One region of the Saccharopolyspora griseoalba genome, then DNA from elsewhere that is predicted to be linked to it. Evidence: riboswitches for the same ligand, from Rfam matches in the RefSeq annotation. Region 1 holds a riboswitch; the other holds the start of a gene.
The links. A riboswitch is a leader RNA that binds a small molecule or an ion and turns the genes downstream of it on or off. The one in region 1 is predicted to bind S-adenosylmethionine.
Positions count from the first base shown of each region.

Region 2: it holds a riboswitch for S-adenosylmethionine, as region 1 does, so the genes downstream of both, thrC (threonine synthase) here and ACFQRI_RS10650 (hypothetical protein) in region 1, are expected to answer to the same signal.

Region 1 covers NZ_JBHTCJ010000004.1:378,989-386,843, reverse strand. Annotated here, with positions in the region: gene ACFQRI_RS10675 (ABC-F family ATP-binding cassette domain-containing protein) at 1-699, opposite strand, end outside; gene ACFQRI_RS10670 (4-(cytidine 5'-diphospho)-2-C-methyl-D-erythritol kinase) at 758-1,714, opposite strand; gene ACFQRI_RS10665 (MetQ/NlpA family ABC transporter substrate-binding protein) at 1,860-2,669, opposite strand; gene ACFQRI_RS10660 (methionine ABC transporter permease) at 2,767-3,450, opposite strand; gene ACFQRI_RS10655 (methionine ABC transporter ATP-binding protein) at 3,447-4,472, opposite strand; gene ACFQRI_RS10650 (hypothetical protein) at 4,570-4,779, opposite strand; SAM riboswitch class I at 4,784-4,871, opposite strand; gene rsmA (16S rRNA (adenine(1518)-N(6)/adenine(1519)-N(6))-dimethyltransferase RsmA) at 5,047-5,895, opposite strand; gene ACFQRI_RS10640 (transglycosylase family protein) at 6,053-7,561, opposite strand.
Region 2 covers NZ_JBHTCJ010000005.1:242,661-250,515, reverse strand. Annotated here, with positions in the region: gene ACFQRI_RS12345 (DNA internalization-related competence protein ComEC/Rec2) at 1-1,205, shown strand, start outside; gene thrC (threonine synthase) at 1,292-2,548, opposite strand; SAM riboswitch class I at 2,561-2,692, opposite strand; gene holA (DNA polymerase III subunit delta) at 2,796-3,785, shown strand; gene ACFQRI_RS12330 (EamA family transporter) at 3,881-4,744, opposite strand; gene ACFQRI_RS12325 (TSUP family transporter) at 4,930-5,736, opposite strand; gene rpsT (30S ribosomal protein S20) at 5,945-6,205, shown strand; gene manD (D-mannonate dehydratase ManD) at 6,348-7,559, opposite strand; gene ACFQRI_RS12310 (MFS transporter) at 7,573-7,855, opposite strand, start outside.

The sequences.
Region 1 (7,855 bases):
GGCGAGGTTCTGCCGCTTCTCCTCGGTGGCCTGCGCGATGCGGGCGCGCTCGGCCCGCGCGAAGATCCAGTCGGCGTACCCGCCCTCGTACTGCTCGACCCGGCCGTCGGTGACCTCCCAGGTCCGGTTGCACACCGTGTCCAGGAACCAGCGGTCGTGGGTCACGATCACCAGCGCGCACTTGCGCTCCAGCAGGTGATCGGCCAGCCAGCGGACGCCCTCGACGTCGAGGTGGTTGGTCGGCTCGTCGAGCACCAGCAGGTCCAGGTCGCGCACCAGCGCCGCGGCCAGCGCGACGCGCCGCCGCTCGCCGCCGGAGAAGTTCTCTACCGGGGTGTCCAGGCCCAGCCGGGTCATGCCCAGGCCGGTGAGCACCGAGCGCACCCGCGGATCGGCCGCCCACTCGTGCTCGGCGGTGAAGCCGTGCGGGTCGAGCACCGCGTTGCGCACCGTGGAACCCCGGGCCAGCTCGGTGCGCTGGGTCACCACGGCCATCCGCAGGTCGCGCGCGTGGCTGACCCGCCCGGTGTCGGGCTCCTCGTTGCCGGAGAGGACCTCCAGCAGGGTCGTCTTGCCGCCGCCGTTGAGCCCGACCACCCCGATCCGCTCACCGGCGGAAACGCCGAGCGACGCGCCGTCCAGCAGCGGTCGAACGCCGTAGCTCTTGTGCACCGTTTCCAGGTTGACCAGGTTCACCATCGGGTGTTCGTCTTCTCCATCAACGCGTTTCGGGGGCCGTTGGACGCGGCGCGGGATCTCAGGCGTGGACCTGCGGCGGGGTCGGCCGGTGCGCGGGCTCCTCGGAGACGATCTTGGCTCCGGGGACCGGGCCGTGCGCGACCCGGACGGTGCGGCACACGCCCGCTCCGGAGAGCTCGGCGGCCACCCGCACCGCGGAGTCCGCATCGGTGCACAGGAAGGCGCAGGTGGGTCCGGATCCGGAGACGATGCCCGCCAGCGCGCCCGCCTGCACGCCCGCGCGCAGGGTGCGCCGCAGGACCGGCTTGAGCGACACCGCAGCCGCCTGCAGGTCGTTGCCCAGCAGCAGCGCGAGCTGCCTCGGATCGCCGGAGGCCAGCGCCTCCAGCAGCGGTTCCACCTCGCCGACCCGGTTGGGCGCGTTCTCGTCGCGCAGGCGGTCCAGCTCCCCGTAGACCTCGGGCGTGCTCAGGCCGTCCTTGGCCAGGCCGATCACCCAGTGGAAGGTGTGCCGGGCCAGCACCGGGACGAGCCGCTCACCGCGGCCGGTGCCCAGCGCGGTGCCGCCCTGCAGCGAGAACGGGACGTCGCTGCCGAGCTGCCCGGCGATCTCGCCGAGCTCGTCGCGGCCGATCTCGAGCTTCCACAGCTGGTTGAGCGCCAGCAGCGTCGCGGCCGCGTCGGCGCTGCCGCCCGCCATGCCGCCGGCCACCGGGATGCCCTTGTTGATCGACACCCGCACCCCCGGCTCCTCCGGGTCCTTGCCCGCCCGCTCGGCGAGCAGCCGCACGGCCTTCCAGGCCAGGTTCTCGGGGCCGGCGGGCACCAGGTCGGCGCCCTCGCCCTGCACCTCGATCGCCGACTCCTCGGCGGTCACCACCGTGACGTCGTCGGTGAGCGACAGCGCCTGGAAGACGGTGACCAGCTCGTGGTAGCCGTCCGGACGAGCGTCACCGACCGACAGGTGGAGGTTCACCTTCGCCGGAACGCGAACGGTGATCGGAGTTGGAACCACGGAGAGCACGGTTCCAGCCTACGTGCCCGGCAAGGCGCGCCGTCCACTTACCTGTGCTCCCACCCGGACGTGGCGGCCGAGCGGCTCCCCCTCCCACATCAGAAGTCCCCACGCCTGGGCGTGGGGACTTCTGGTGAAGGAGCGATCAGGCGGCCGGGGTGACGGCCACGCCGCCCCACTTCTGCTGGATGAAGTCCTGCACCTCCGGCGAGCGCAGCAGCTCGGCGAGCTTCTGCACGCGCGGGTCCTCGGCCAGCTGCGGAGTGGTGACCAGCCCGTTGGCGTAGGGGTTGCCCTCGGACTCCTCCACCAGCAGCGGGTCGGTCATCTTGGCCTTGACCGCGTAGTTGCCGTTGACCACCGCGGCGGCGGCGTCGTCGACCGAGCGCGGCAGCTGGTCCGGCGAGAGGTCCTTGAGCTCCAGCTTCTTCGGGTTCTCCGCGATCGCCTCGGACAGCCGGGTGCCCACGCCCGCCTCGGGCTTGAGCTTGATCAACCCGCCCTGCTCCAGCAGCTTCAGACCGCGGAACTGGTTCGCCGGGTCGTTGGGCAGCGTCACGGTCGCCCCGTCGGGGATCTCCTGCGCCGACTCGTGCTGCTTGGAGTACAGCGCCAGCGGCTCCAGGTGCACCGACTGCACCCAGGCGAAGTCGCCGCCGCGCTCGCCGCGGTACTCCTCGAGGTAGGGCTTGTGCTGGAAGTAGTTCGCGTCCAGCTCGCCGTGCGCGAGGGCCTCGTTGGGGCGGATGTAGTCGTCGAACTTCTCGATCTCGATGTCGAGCCCGGCCTTCTCCGCCAGGTTCTCGTCGACGTGCTCCAGGATCTCGCCGTGCGGGGTCGGGCTGACGCCGATCCGCAGCGGCGCGTTGGGGTCCTCGGCGGCGGTCGGGCCGGAGCCGCAGGCGGCCAGCAGCACACCGGCCGAGGCGACCAGCGCGGCAAAGCGCAAACGCATCTCGAAACTTCCTTTCCGGCGCCCGGTTTCGGGCGCGTTGTGGCAACCGCGCGGGTCCTTCTGGGACGCGCGCGCTTCGATCCGGGAGGAGGAGAACTCAGCCGGCCGCTGTGCGCCGGCGATCCACCAGCTTGGCGGCCAGGTCCGTGGCCAGCTGCATCGCGTAGGCCAGCGCGCCGAGCACCACGACCGAGCCGTACAGGATCCGGCTGTCGTTGCTCTGGTAGCCGTCCTGGATCGCGGTGGTGCCCAGGCCCCCGCCGCCGATGGCACCGGCCATCGCGGCGTAGCCGATCAGCGCCACCGCGGTGACGCCGACCGCGCCGACCAGTGCCGCGCGGGCCTCGCCCAGCAGCACCGTCCACACGATCCGCAGCCTGCTCGATCCGGTCGTGATCGCCGCTTCCACCACGGTGAAGCTGACCTCGCGCAACGCGTTCTGGGTCAGCCTGGCGAAGAAGGGCACGGCTCCGATGGTCAGCGGCACGATCACCGCGGTGCTGCCGATCGAGGTCCCGACCAGCAACCGGGTGAACGAGGCCAGCACCACCAGCAGCACCACGAAGGGCACCGAGCGCACCACGTCCACGATCACGCCGAGCACCCGGTACAGCGCCGGTCGCGGGTTCAGCCCGACCGGCGAGGACAGGTGCAGCAGCACGCCGAGCGGCAACCCGCCGGCCACCGCCAGCAGGGTCGACACCAGCACCATGTACAGCGTTTGGAGCGTTGCCTCGCCCAGTAGTTCTCCGACCTCCGACCAGGGGGTCACATCAGTCACGCAGCAGCAACTCCGTCAACGCACACCGGGGCGCGCCGGACATGCGCGTCCCGCTCGATCATCCAATTCAGCGCCGCCTCGGAGCGCTCCCCGGTCAGGCCGATGCGGAACTTGGCGACCGGGGTGTCGCCGAGGCGGGTCAAACCGCCGCCCAGGATCGCCAGGTCGACGCCGAAGCGGTTGCCCGCTTCCGGCAGCAGCGCCCCGACGGCGGCGAAACCGACCAGCACGACCTCGGCGACCACGTCGTGGCCGCCGCCCGCGGCCGGCCGCAGCGGCTCGGCCTGGTCGGTCGCGGGCAGCAGGGTCGACGAGACCTGGCTGCCCGGCTCGGCCACCAGGTCGAGCACCTTGCCGTGCTCGGCCACGCGGCCGTCCTCCAGCACCGCGACGTCGTCGGCGATCTTGCGGACCACCGCCATGTCGTGGGTGACCACCAGGACGGTGACGCCCAGCTCGGACCGCGCGCGGTCCAGGACGGTCAGCACCGAATCGGTGGTGCCCGGGTCCAGCGCGGAGGTCGGCTCGTCGGCCAGCAGCACCGAGGGCTTGGCGGCCAGCGCGCGGGCCACCGCGATGCGCTGGCGCTGCCCGCCGGAGAGCTGGTCGGGGTAGACCGACGCCTTGTCGGTCAGGCCCACCAGGTCCAGCAGCTCGCCGACGCGAGCGCGCCGGTGCGGGCCGCTGATCCCGGCCGCCTCCAGCGGCAGCGCCACGTTGCCCGCGGCGGTGCGCTGGCGGAGCAGCGAATCGCCCTGCGGCACCACGCCGATCTGCTGGCGGGCGGCGCGCAGCGCCCTGCCCTCCAGGGCGACCAGGTCGGTGCCGTCCACCCGGATGGCACCGCTGTCCGGCTTCTCCAGCAGCGCGATGCAGCGCGCCAGAGTCGACTTGCCCGCCCCGCTCGGACCCACCACGCCGCACACGGAGCCGGGGTTGACCTCCATCGAGACGCCGTCGAGGGCGCGCACGGTGGAACCGTTGTGCTGGAAGGACTTGGTCAGGTTCTCAACAGAGATCACGATCTGCTCCACATCAGCTCGCGACGACCGCGCCCGCGTCGCGCGGGCAGCAGGTCAGGGTGAACTTCGAAGGCGTTGACGAGGGGGAGGTTCCGGGTCACATCGCCCGGCGACAGGCCGTGGTGGTGCGCCGCCCGTGGTCGATGACCCGGCGCTGCGTGAGCAGCTCCCGGACGTGGGCGGGCTGCGTGCGCGGTACTCGCGTCCGCTGCGGCACGGCCTGGGAAGGCAGCACGAGCAGTGCGGAGGACGCCCGGGCCCGGTGGTCGCCGGCGGGCAGAGTCGCTAACAGCGCGTTTGAATCCACGATCGCTCCATCGCTCCTGGCGTTAGCACCTGCCCATCGGGTGGTTGCTGCGGCGTCAACAAGCCAGGTCTCTCAGCCGCTCGGGATGGATTTCTCGAATAGTAGACCCCACTGGCGCACCCCTGCGCAAGTTGATAGCGGTCACTATCCGAAGTTTGTTTGTCTTGTCACACACCCAGCGGAGCGGGAATTCCCGGACACAGCGGGGTGTTGGAGCTAACCCTCAGTAGCAAGTTCACTCGAGTTGGCAAGCCACCGGACGGGTGATCAGCGCTGCTTGGCCTCGGCGATGCGGGCGAAGTCCGCGATGGTGAGCTGCTCACCGCGAGCGGTCGGCTCGACACCGGCCGCCCGCAGGTAGTCCTCGGCCAGCGCCGCCGAACCGGCCCAACCGGCCAGCGCGCCGCGCAGCACCTTGCGCCGCTGCGCGAACGCCGCGTCCACGACCCGGAAGACCTCCTCGCGCGGTGCGCTCGAAGGCGGATCCACGCGGTGGAAGGCCACCAACCCGGAGTCCACGTTGGGCACCGGCCAGAACACCTTGCGCGGCACCGGTCCCGCGCGCCGCACGTCGGCGAACCAGCCCGCCTTGGCGCTCGGCACGCCGTAGGTCCGGCTGCCCGGCTCGGCCGACATCCGATCGGCCACTTCGGACTGCACCATCACCAGGCCGTGCCGCAGGCTCGGCAGCTCGGCGAGCAGGTGCAGCACGACCGGCACCGCGACGTTGTAGGGCAGGTTGGCCACCAGGGCCGTCGGCGGCTCGGGGAAGTCCGCGGCGCGCACCCGGAGCGCGTCCGCCTCCAGGACGGTCAGCCGAGCGGCCGAGTTCGGCGCGAACTCGGCGGCGGTGGCGGGCAGCTTGGCCGCCAGCACCGGATCGACCTCCACGGCGATGACCGAGCCGGCCTCCGGCAGCAGGGCCAGCGTCAGCGAGCCGAGCCCCGGGCCGACCTCCAGCACCACGTCGTCCGCGGTGACCTCGGCGGTCGACACGATGCGGCGCACGGTGTTGGGGTCGTGCACGAAGTTCTGGCCGAGCTTCTTCGTCGGCCGGACGTCGAGCTCGGCGGCCAACCGGCGCACATCGCCCGGTCCAAGCAGCTGGTCATCCACGGCTCAAACCCTAGACCGCCCACCACCGGCGTTCTCACCAGGGCGAACAACGAAGGACTCCCATCACCGGACGGAGCGGTCCCCGCCCGCGCGCGAACGGTCCCCGCACGCCGAGCGCGCGGGGACCGTTCGTACGAGGAGGACCGGGAGATCCGGATCAGGTCGGCAGGCCGAGCTTGGAGGCGCAGGCCGGCCAGGCCCCGTAGGAGCCGCCGCGGGCGTCGCGCACCTTCTCCGCGACCGCGATCTGCTGCTCCCGGCTGGCCTGGTGCGGGTACTCGGCGTACTGGTCGCCGCCGTAGGCGTCCCAGGTCTGCTTGTCGAACTGCAGTCCGCCGTAGTAGCCGTTGCCGCTGTTGATCGACCAGTTGCCGGTCGACTCGCACTGGACCAGCTTGTCCCAGACGCCGCTGTTCGGCGGCTCCTTGCCGCCGACGCGGACGACCTTCTCGCGCGCCTGCTTGGTGATCTTCTCGTCGACCACGTCCCGGGAGTCTTCCTCGCCGTTGACCGTGGTGATCCGGGTGAACTGGATCTTCTCGCCGGCCTCGCCCGGGTCGACGACCTTCTCCTCACCCTTGAGCATGTTCTCGTCGACGATCTCCTTGACCGGCGGCTCCACCGGGATGGTGAGGCTGACGACCTTGCTGGAGATCCGGTCGACGTCGATCTGCGCGCCGTCGACGATCTTGGCGTCCCCGCCCGGGGTGATCTTGTCCTGCGGGCCGAGGTCGAGCTTGAGCTCCTTGACGAGCTCGCCGATGTTCGCGGCGTGCGTGGTGAGCTGCTTGGGCTCACCGGCGCCGTCGGTGACGGTGACGTCCTTGAGCGTCCGGACCTTGAGCTCCATGCCGTCTTCCGGCACGGCCGTGGAGCGGTCCGCGGAGATCCACGCGCCCTCGGTGTTGACGTTCAGCGCGCTCAGCGCCTGGCCGACCGTCCCGGAGCGCACCCACTCCTCGCGGACCTCGCCGTCGATGTTGAGCTTCAGCAGCCGGCCGCGGTCGAGCGTGATCTTGTCGCCGTGGCCGACCTCGGCCTGCGGCGACGGGCTCAGCGCGTCGTGCGGACCGACGTTGATGCCCTCGTCCTTGAGCACCTCGCCGACGGTGTCGTCGTAGGTGCTGACGGTCTTCTCCTTGCCGTCCACCTCGACGGTGACCGACTTGTCCATCGCGGCTGCCGCGGCCCCGGAGCCGGTGAGGCTCAGCAGGACGCCCGCGACGGCACCCTTGAGGAAGCGGCGCTTCCAGGCGGTGATGGCCTCGGTCTGGGTCCGCTGGGGCTGCAGCCCGGGCTCCGCCTCGGGCTCGAGCTCGGTGAAGTCCAGCGGGGGGAGGACCACCGTCTCGGCGTTGAGGAGAGCGATGACCTCGTTTACATCGACCTCGGCGGTCGCCAGCATGTCCTCGGCGTCCGGGCCGAGCGCCTCGTAGACGTCGGCCGCGGTGATGTCGAGGGCCCCTGGCGGGAAGCTGGGGTGCTCCTCGGCGTCCCAGGTCTGAGCCTGGCCGTCCGGGGCGTCGAGCAGCCCGACCATGGTGTGCTGCTGGGTCGGCTGCACCGGGGTGAACCAGTCCGTCGACGCGTCGAAGGAATCGGCCCAGTAGCCGTTGTCTTGCTGCGGAGCAAGACCCGAATGACTGGGCTCGCCTCGTCCGTTCACAGGGTCGCTACCTCCCGAAGGCGGAAGTCGCGCTCACGTGCTCCGACCGGAGGCGCGTCGGGCGAGTTCATCGCTCGCTCAACCCCTCTCCGTGCCGCTCGCGCGCGCACAACCTTCGTGCTTCGTGTCTGTATCCGACTCCCGTAAGCCAAGCGCCGTCCTAACCATCGGCGAGCCTCTTTCCGCTCGCTTCCGGTTTCCCCGACGTACACCGGCGAGACTTCCGGGGCGTCCCCCATGACTGGTTGTCATCGGTTACGGCGCCGAGACTCTACCGTGATCCCCATAGGCGGC
Region 2 (7,855 bases), on a different contig from region 1:
CGGTGGCCGCGCACCTGGTCACCGCACCGCTGATCGCGGCGATCAGCGGCGAGGTCAGCCTCGTCGCGGTGCTGGCGAACCTGCTGGCGGCACCGGTGATCGGTCCGGCGACCGTGCTGGGCGTGCTGGCCACGGTCATCGCGCCGCTGTCGGGCTGGTCGGCCGGGCTCCTGGTCCTGCTGGCCGGGCCGGAGCTGGAGTGGGTGCTGCTGCTGGCCGATCGGGCGGCAGCGGTGCCCGGCGCGGCCTTCGCCTGGCCTTCGGGCGCCGGTGGGGGAGCGCTGCTGGGCGTGCTGCTGCTCATCGCGCTGGTCGTGCTGCGCGGCAAGCGCGTCCGGGTGCTGGCAGCGGTCGCGGTGCTGCTCACGGCGTTGGTGGTGGTGCCGGTGCGCGCGGTCCTGCCGGGCTGGCCGCCGCCGGGGTGGAGCCTGGTGACCTGCGACGTGGGCCAGGGCGATGCCCTGGTGCTGTCGACCGGGAGGAGCGGCGACGCGGTCGTGGTGGACACCGGACCCGATCCGCGGCGCGCGGCCGGGTGCCTGCGGAGGTTGGGCGTCGAGCGGGTCTCGCTGATCGTGCTGACCCACCTGCACGCCGACCACGTCAGCGGGCTGTCGTCGGTGCTGGACGAGCTGCCGGTCGGTGCGGTGGCGCTCGGCCCGCTGCGGGAACCGCGCTGGGCCCACGAGGAGGTGGTGCGCGAGGCCCGGCGGCACGGCACCCCGCTGCGGGCGGTGCGCGCGGGTCAGCGGATGACCTGGCCGGGCCTGGTGCTGGACGTGCTGGCACCCGAAGCGGGGTCGGCCGGCACGCAGACGGCCGAGGACGCCAACGACGCGTCGGTGGTGCTGCGCGCGACCACCCCGGCGGGCCGGATGCTGCTCACCGGCGACATCGAACCGCCCGCGCAGGGCGGGCTGCTCGCCGGCGGCGCGGACCTGCGCGCCGAGGTACTCAAGGTGCCGCACCACGGCTCGCGCTACACCACGCCCCGGTTCCTGGCGCAGGTCCGGCCGCGCATCGCGCTGATCAGCGTCGGCGCGGGCAACGACTACGGCCACCCCAGCCCGGTCATCGTCGGTGCCCTCACCCGCGCGGGCGCTCGCGTGCTGCGCACCGACCGGCGCGGGGACATCGCCGTGCTGGCCACCGGTTCCGGGCCGCTGCCGCGCTCGCGCGGCGACCCCTCGCGGGAAACCGACTGACCGGTCGTGCGCCGTCGTCCGCCGACGAACGGCCCCCGCGAGCGAGCTGCTCGCGGGGGCCGCCGATCAGAACGGGGAACCGCGCCTCACAGGCCCAGGGCCTGGTTCACCGACTCGGTGGTCGGGGCGACCTCGGCCTTCGGGCCGATGGAGTCCTGGACGGCGTCCAGGGTCTTGAGGCCGTCACCGGTGATCAGCAGGACCGTCTCGGCGTCCGGGTCGATCTTGCCCGCCTCGATGAGCTTCTTGGCGTTGGCCACGGTGACGCCACCGGCGGTCTCGGCGAAGATGCCCTCGGTGCGGGCCAGCAGCTTGATGCCCTCGCGCACCTCGTCGTCGGTGACGTCCTCGATCGCGCCGCCGGTCTTGCGCACGACGTCGAGCACGTAGGGGCCGTCGGCCGGCGCGCCGATGGCCAGCGAGCGGGCGATGGTGTCCGGCTTGACCGGCTGGACCACGTCGTGGCCCTCCTTGAACGCCGTGGACACCGGCGAGCAGCCGGCGGCCTGCGCGCCGAAGATCTTCACCGGGCTCGGGTCGACCAGTCCGACCTCGGTGAGCTCGTTGAAGCCCTTGTAGACCTTGGTCAGCTGGGATCCGGAGGCGATCGGGACCACGATCTGCTCGGGGATCCGCCAGCCCAGCTGCTCGGCCACCTCGAAGGCCAGCGTCTTGGAGCCCTCGGAGTAGTAGGGGCGGACGTTGACGTTGACGAACGCCCAGTCCTCGTGCTCCCCGGCGAGCTCGGTGGCCAGCCGGTTCACGTCGTCGTAGTTGCCGTCGACGGCCAGCAGCGAGCCGTCGTAGACGGCGCTCATCAGGATCTTGGCGCGCTCGAGGGTCTTGGGCACCAGCACGACCGAGTCCCAGCCCGCGCGCGAGGCGGCCGCGGCCACGGCGTTGGCCAGGTTGCCGGTAGACGGGCAGGCCAGCACCTTGAAGCCGAACTCGCGGGCGGCGGCCAGCGCGACCGCGACCACCCGGTCCTTGAACGAGTGCGTGGGGTTGCCGGTGTCGTCCTTGATCCAGATCTTCTTGACGCCCAGCGCCTTGGCGAGGTTGTCGGCCTGGATCAGGCGGGTACAGCCGGGCTCGGTGTTGGCGATCTGGTCGACGTTGCTCGGCACCGGCAGCAGCTGCTTGTAGCGCCAGATGGAACGCGGACCGGCCTCGATCTCCGCGCGGGTGATCTTGCCGAAGTCGTATGCCACCTCGAGTGGCGAGAAGTCTTCCAGCGAGACGAACTCGGGGGCCAGCGGCTGCCGGTGGCCCTCTTCCTTGGAGACCAGTTCGACGGCGTTGCCGAGGTCGAACTTCTTGGCGGTCTGGGCAGCAGCGGTCATCGCGAGGTCCTTTCCTCATCTATCCCGCGGACGGGTCGGAATTGGCACCGATTTCGGCCGAGACCTCGCGACGGATCACGAATCTTCGGCCGGGCGGTTGCCGGGGCTTCAACGGGCCGTTCCCTCTGCCCCTCTGGATGAGCTATTCCGTTGTAAACAGCTGACTGCACGCTAGTGGACCGTCCAGCGATCTGGCCAGTTCCATCCAGATGGCGAGACCGTCGGGCGCCCGTGCGACGATGCCGATATGAGCTCCCCGGCCGTGGTCGCCGACCCGCTGCACCTGGTTCTCGGAGACGAAGAGCTCCTGGTTGAGCGCGCGATGTGGTCCGCGGTGAGCGCTGCCCGCGCGGCGGACCCGGAGACCGAGCTGCGCAGGGTGAAGGTGAGTGAACTCACCCCGCCGGAGCTCGTCGAGCTGCTCAGCCCGTCGCTGTTCGCCGAGGGGCGCGTGCTGGCGATCGAGTCGGCTCAGGACGCCGGCAAGGAGATCGCCGAGGCGGTCCTGGAGTTCGCCGAGCAGCCCGCCGACGGCATGACCCTCGTGGTGCTGCACAGCGGTGGTGGCCGCGCCAAGCACGCCAAGGAGCTGCCCGCGGCGCTGAAGAAGCTCGGCGCCCGGGTCACCGAGTGCAAGAAGATCACCAAGCCCGCCGAGCGCGAGGCCTTCGTGCGCGACGAGATCAAGCGCGCCGGCGGCAAGTCCGACTCCGGCGGGGTGTCGGCGTTGATCGAGACCGTGGGTTCGGACCTGCGGGAGCTGTCCTCGGCGGCCTCGCAGCTGGTGGCCGACACCGGGGGCGGCAAGGTCACCGAGGAAGTGGTCCGCCGCTACCACCGGGGTCGCGCCGAGGTGACCGGGTTCGCGGTGGCCGAGAAGGCCGTGGTCGGTGATCGCGCGGGTGCCCTGGAGGCGCTGCGCTGGGCCATCCAGCTCGGCGTGCCGCACGTGCTGATCGCCGACGCGCTGGCCGACGCGGTCCGCACCATCGGGCGCGTGGCCGCGGCGGGCGCCCGCAACGACCCGTTCCGGTTGGCGGGCGACCTCGGCATGCCGGCCTGGAAGATCAAGAAGGCCCAGGCGCAGTGCCGGGGCTGGACTCCCACCACCCTCTCCCAGGCCATGCGGGCAACCGCGGAGGTCAACGCGGGCGTCAAGGGCATCGCGGCCGACGCCGACTACGCCCTGGAGCAGACCGTCCTCACCCTCGTGCGCCTCCGGAACCAGCGGGCCTGAGCCGACGCCCCGTTCGGCGGCGCTCGGGAGTGCGGCGGAGCCGCCGTTTCAGGTGCGGACCTGCCACCGGCACCGCCGCAACCCCGAACAGGGGCTCACGCCGCGCCGATCAGCACGACGCCGGCGAGCACCACGGCCGCGCCGGTGAGGCGGCGGGCGGGCTGCGGTTCGCCGAGCAGCCGCCAGGCGAGCACGCCGGCGATGACGATGCTGAGCTCCCGGCCGGGAGCCACCAGGCTCACCGGCGCGAGCCGCATCGCGAACAGCACGAGGACGTAGGCGAGCGGCGACAGCAGCCCCACGGCGAGGATCTCCCGGCGGTGCCGCCGCCACACCGCTGCCAGCGCGGGTCTGCGCGCGATCGCGTAGGGGGCCAGCAGTGCGCTGCGGGCGAGGTTGCTGGACCAGTCGAACAGCAGCGGGGACAGCGCCAGCCCGGTCACCGCGTGCGCGTCCCAGAGCGTGTAGGCGGCGATCAGGGCCCCGGTGAGCAGGCCGAACCCGATCCCGGCGAGGTTCGCCCCGGCGCGCGGCAGGCCGTCGGAGAGCCCGATCGCGAACACACCGGTGACCACCAGCGCGGCCCCGCAGATCCCGAGCCACCCGGGGCGCTCGCCGAGCACCAGCACGGCGATCACCACGGCCAGCAGCGGGCCGGTGCCCCTGGCCAGCGGGTAGACCACCGACATGTCCCCGGCGGCGTAGCCGCGCTGCAGCAGCAGGAAGTAGCCGAGGTGGATCACCGCGCTGACCAGCACCCCGAGCAGCCAGGTGCGCACCGGCGGCACCCCGGTCGCGACCAGCGCGACCGCGGCGACCGGCAGGTACAGCACGGTGGCGCAGGTCGCGGTCAGCCACACGAAGCCGGCGCCCGAGGAGCCGGCGCGCTTGGTGAAGAAGTTCCAGCCGGCGTGCGCGAACGCGGCCAGCACGACGAGGACGACTGCGGCGATGCCCATCAACCCTCCCCGGCCGCGCGGGCGCGCGGCACCGGGCCCTCAGGGCTTTCCCCGTCAGGTGTGCGGCCCCGCCCTCTGCCGGGGCCGCTGGTGCCGCTCGGACCGGATCCCGCTCTCCTGGTCGTCGGTCGAGCGCCGGAGCGCGGGCGGAACCCCAGGCGCAGGCGCGACGACCGTACCGCCGATCACGCGCCCACGGCCAGCTTCCAGCCGAGGCTGAGGACCAGGCCGGTGACCACGGTCAGGAACATGCGGCGCACGAACCCGGAGCCGCGCCGGGTCGCCAGCACCGCGCCGCCGACGCTGCCCGCGACGTTGCAGACCGCCATCGCCAGCCCGAGGCCCCACAGCACCTTGCCCGCCGGCACGAAGAAGATCAGGGCGCCGACGTTGGTGGCCACGTTGACCACCTTGGCGGTGGCAGAGGCCGTGACGAAGGCGAAGCCGACCAGGCTCACCAGCCAGAACACCAGGAACGAGCCGGTGCCGGGCCCGGCGATGCCGTCCCAGAACCCGATCACCGCTCCGCCGAGCAGCATCACCAGCAGCTGCACCCGCCGGGCGAACCGCGGCTCGTCGGACGAGCCCAGGCCGGGCTTGCGCCAGGTGTAGAGGCCCACGGCCACCAGCGCCACCAGCACCACGACGTTGAGCACCGAGGAGGGCAGCGCGTCGGCCAGCGCCGCACCGCCCAGCGAGCCCAGCAGCGCCACCGCGGCCATCGGCAGCGCCGAGCGCCAGTCCATCGGCGCGCGCCTGGCGTAGGTGCGCGCGGCCGCCGCCGTGCCGGCGATGGAGGAGACCTTGTTGGTGGCCAGCGAGTAGATCACCTCGCCGCCGGGCATCAGCATCATCATCGCGGGCAGCTGGATCAGCCCGCCTCCGCCGACGATCGCGTCCACCGCGCCCGCGAGGAACGCGGCCGCGCACAGGAACAGCAGTCCGGCGAGGGTCAGGTCGGCGAATCCGGGCCAGTTCAAGGCGGTGAGCACGAGCTGGAACCCTAAGCCGCGCTAACGGTCCGGGGTCCTCGTCTGTGACCACGCTCGCGCGCGTCGACCTGGCGGCGAAGTCCCAGGTGAGCGTTGCTAGCATGGTCCGTCGTGCCGTGCGGCTTTCCGACGTGGAGGAAAACCGGTCCTTCGGGACCGGGCCGATGGAAGCGCGGCACGAGCGTTCCTACGACGAAAGGTGCAGGCAGTGGCCAACATCAAGTCCAAGGCGAAGCGGATCCTCACCAACGAGGCCGCGCGTCAGCGCAACAAGGCCGTGAAGTCCTCGCTGAAGACCTCCATCCGCAAGTTCCGCGAGGCCGCTGCCACCGGCGACAAGGCCAAGGCCGTCGAGCAGCAGCAGGCCGCGGCCCGCGCGCTGGACAAGGCCGCCAGCAAGGGCGTCATCCACAAGAACCAGGCCGCCAACAAGAAGTCGGCCATGGCCGCCCGCGTCAACAAGCTCTGACGCCGAGCGCCGAGAGAGGGCCCTTCCCCGCCGGGAAGGGCCCTCTTCGCGTTTCGCGGCCAGCCGGTTCGCGGGTCCGCTCGGAACAGCGGGCTTCACGCCCGGGAGCACCTCGGCGGAACCGCGCCGCTCGCGGGCGGGGTCACCAGTCGTGGATCGAGCCGTCCCGGCGGCGGTTGACCGGGAGGTAGCGGGGGTCGTAGGGGAACTTCGCCGCGGCCTCCTCGTCGACCTCGACCCCCAGACCCGGTGCGTCGCCCGGGTGCAGGTAGCCGTTCTCCAGGGTGTAGCTCGGGCGGAAGACCTCCGCGGTCTGCGGGGTGTGGCCCATGTACTCCTGGACGCCCAGGTTGGGCACCGCGAGATCCACGTGCAGCGCCGCGGCCAGCGACACCGGCGAGAGGTCCCCGGCCCCGTGCGATCCGGTGCGCACCCCGTAGAGCTCGGCCAGCGCGAAGATCCGGCGCAGGTGGGTGATCCCGCCCGCGTGCGAGACCGAGGTGCGGATGTAGTCGATCAGCCGCTCGGTGATCAGCTGCTGGCAGTCCCAGATCGAGTTGAACACCTCGCCGACCGCGATCGGGGTGGTGGTGTGCTCCCGGATCAGCCGGAAGGCGCTCTGGTCCTCGGCGGGGACCGGGTCCTCCATCCAGAACATCCGGTGCGGTTCCAGGTCCCTTCCGAGCCTTCCCGCCTCGATCGGGGTCAGCCGGTGGTGCACGTCGTGCAGCAGGTGGAAGCCGAAGCCGAACCGCTCGCGCACCGCGCCGAGCACCTCGGGAGCGTGCCGCAGGTAGGACTCGGTGTCCCAGCGGCTCTCCTCGGGCACCGCGCCCGAGGCGGGTTCGTAGAACTCGCCTCGGGGCGGCACGCCGTAGGCCTTGTCCACCCCGGGCACCGCCGCCTGCGCGCGCACCGCCAGGAAGCCTCGTTCGAGGTGCGCGGCGACGTCGTCGAGCAGCGAGGGGACGTCCTCGCCGGTGGCGTGGCAGTAGGCGAGCACGCCGTCGCGGGCCGCGCCGCCGAGCAGCTGGTAGACCGGCAGCCCGGCCACCTTGCCCAGGATGTCCCACAGCGCGATGTCCACCGCCGCGATCGAGGTCATCGTGACCGGCCCGCGGCGCCAGTAGGCGCCCTTGTACAGGTACTGCCAGGTGTCCTCGATGCGGTTGGCGTCGCGGCCGAGCAGCAGCGGGCAGACGTGGTCGCGCAGGTAGGCGGCCACGGCCAGCTCCCGGCCGTTGAGCGTGGCGTCGCCCCAGCCCACCACGCCGTCGGCGGTGGTGAGCTTGAGCGTCACGTAGTTGCGGCCCGGGCCGGTGACGATGACCTTCGCATCGACGATCTTGGACAATTCGTCCTCGCTCTCAGTGGGTTTCGTATCGCGGCCAGTCGGCGTACTCGCCGTCGCGGCGGTTCGGCGCGGTTTCCGGCAGCATCCGCAGCCCGAGCAGGCTCAGCCCGATCAGCGCCGCCACGTAGACCGCGACCAGGGCGAAGCCGCCGCCGGCGAGCACCAGCAGCGCGGAGGCCACGACCGTGAACGGACCGCTGGCGATCATGGCGCCGAACTGCCAGACCACCGAGACGCCGCTGTAGCGGGAAGCCGACGGGAACAGCTCCGGGAAGTAGGACGCCTGCGGGGCGTAG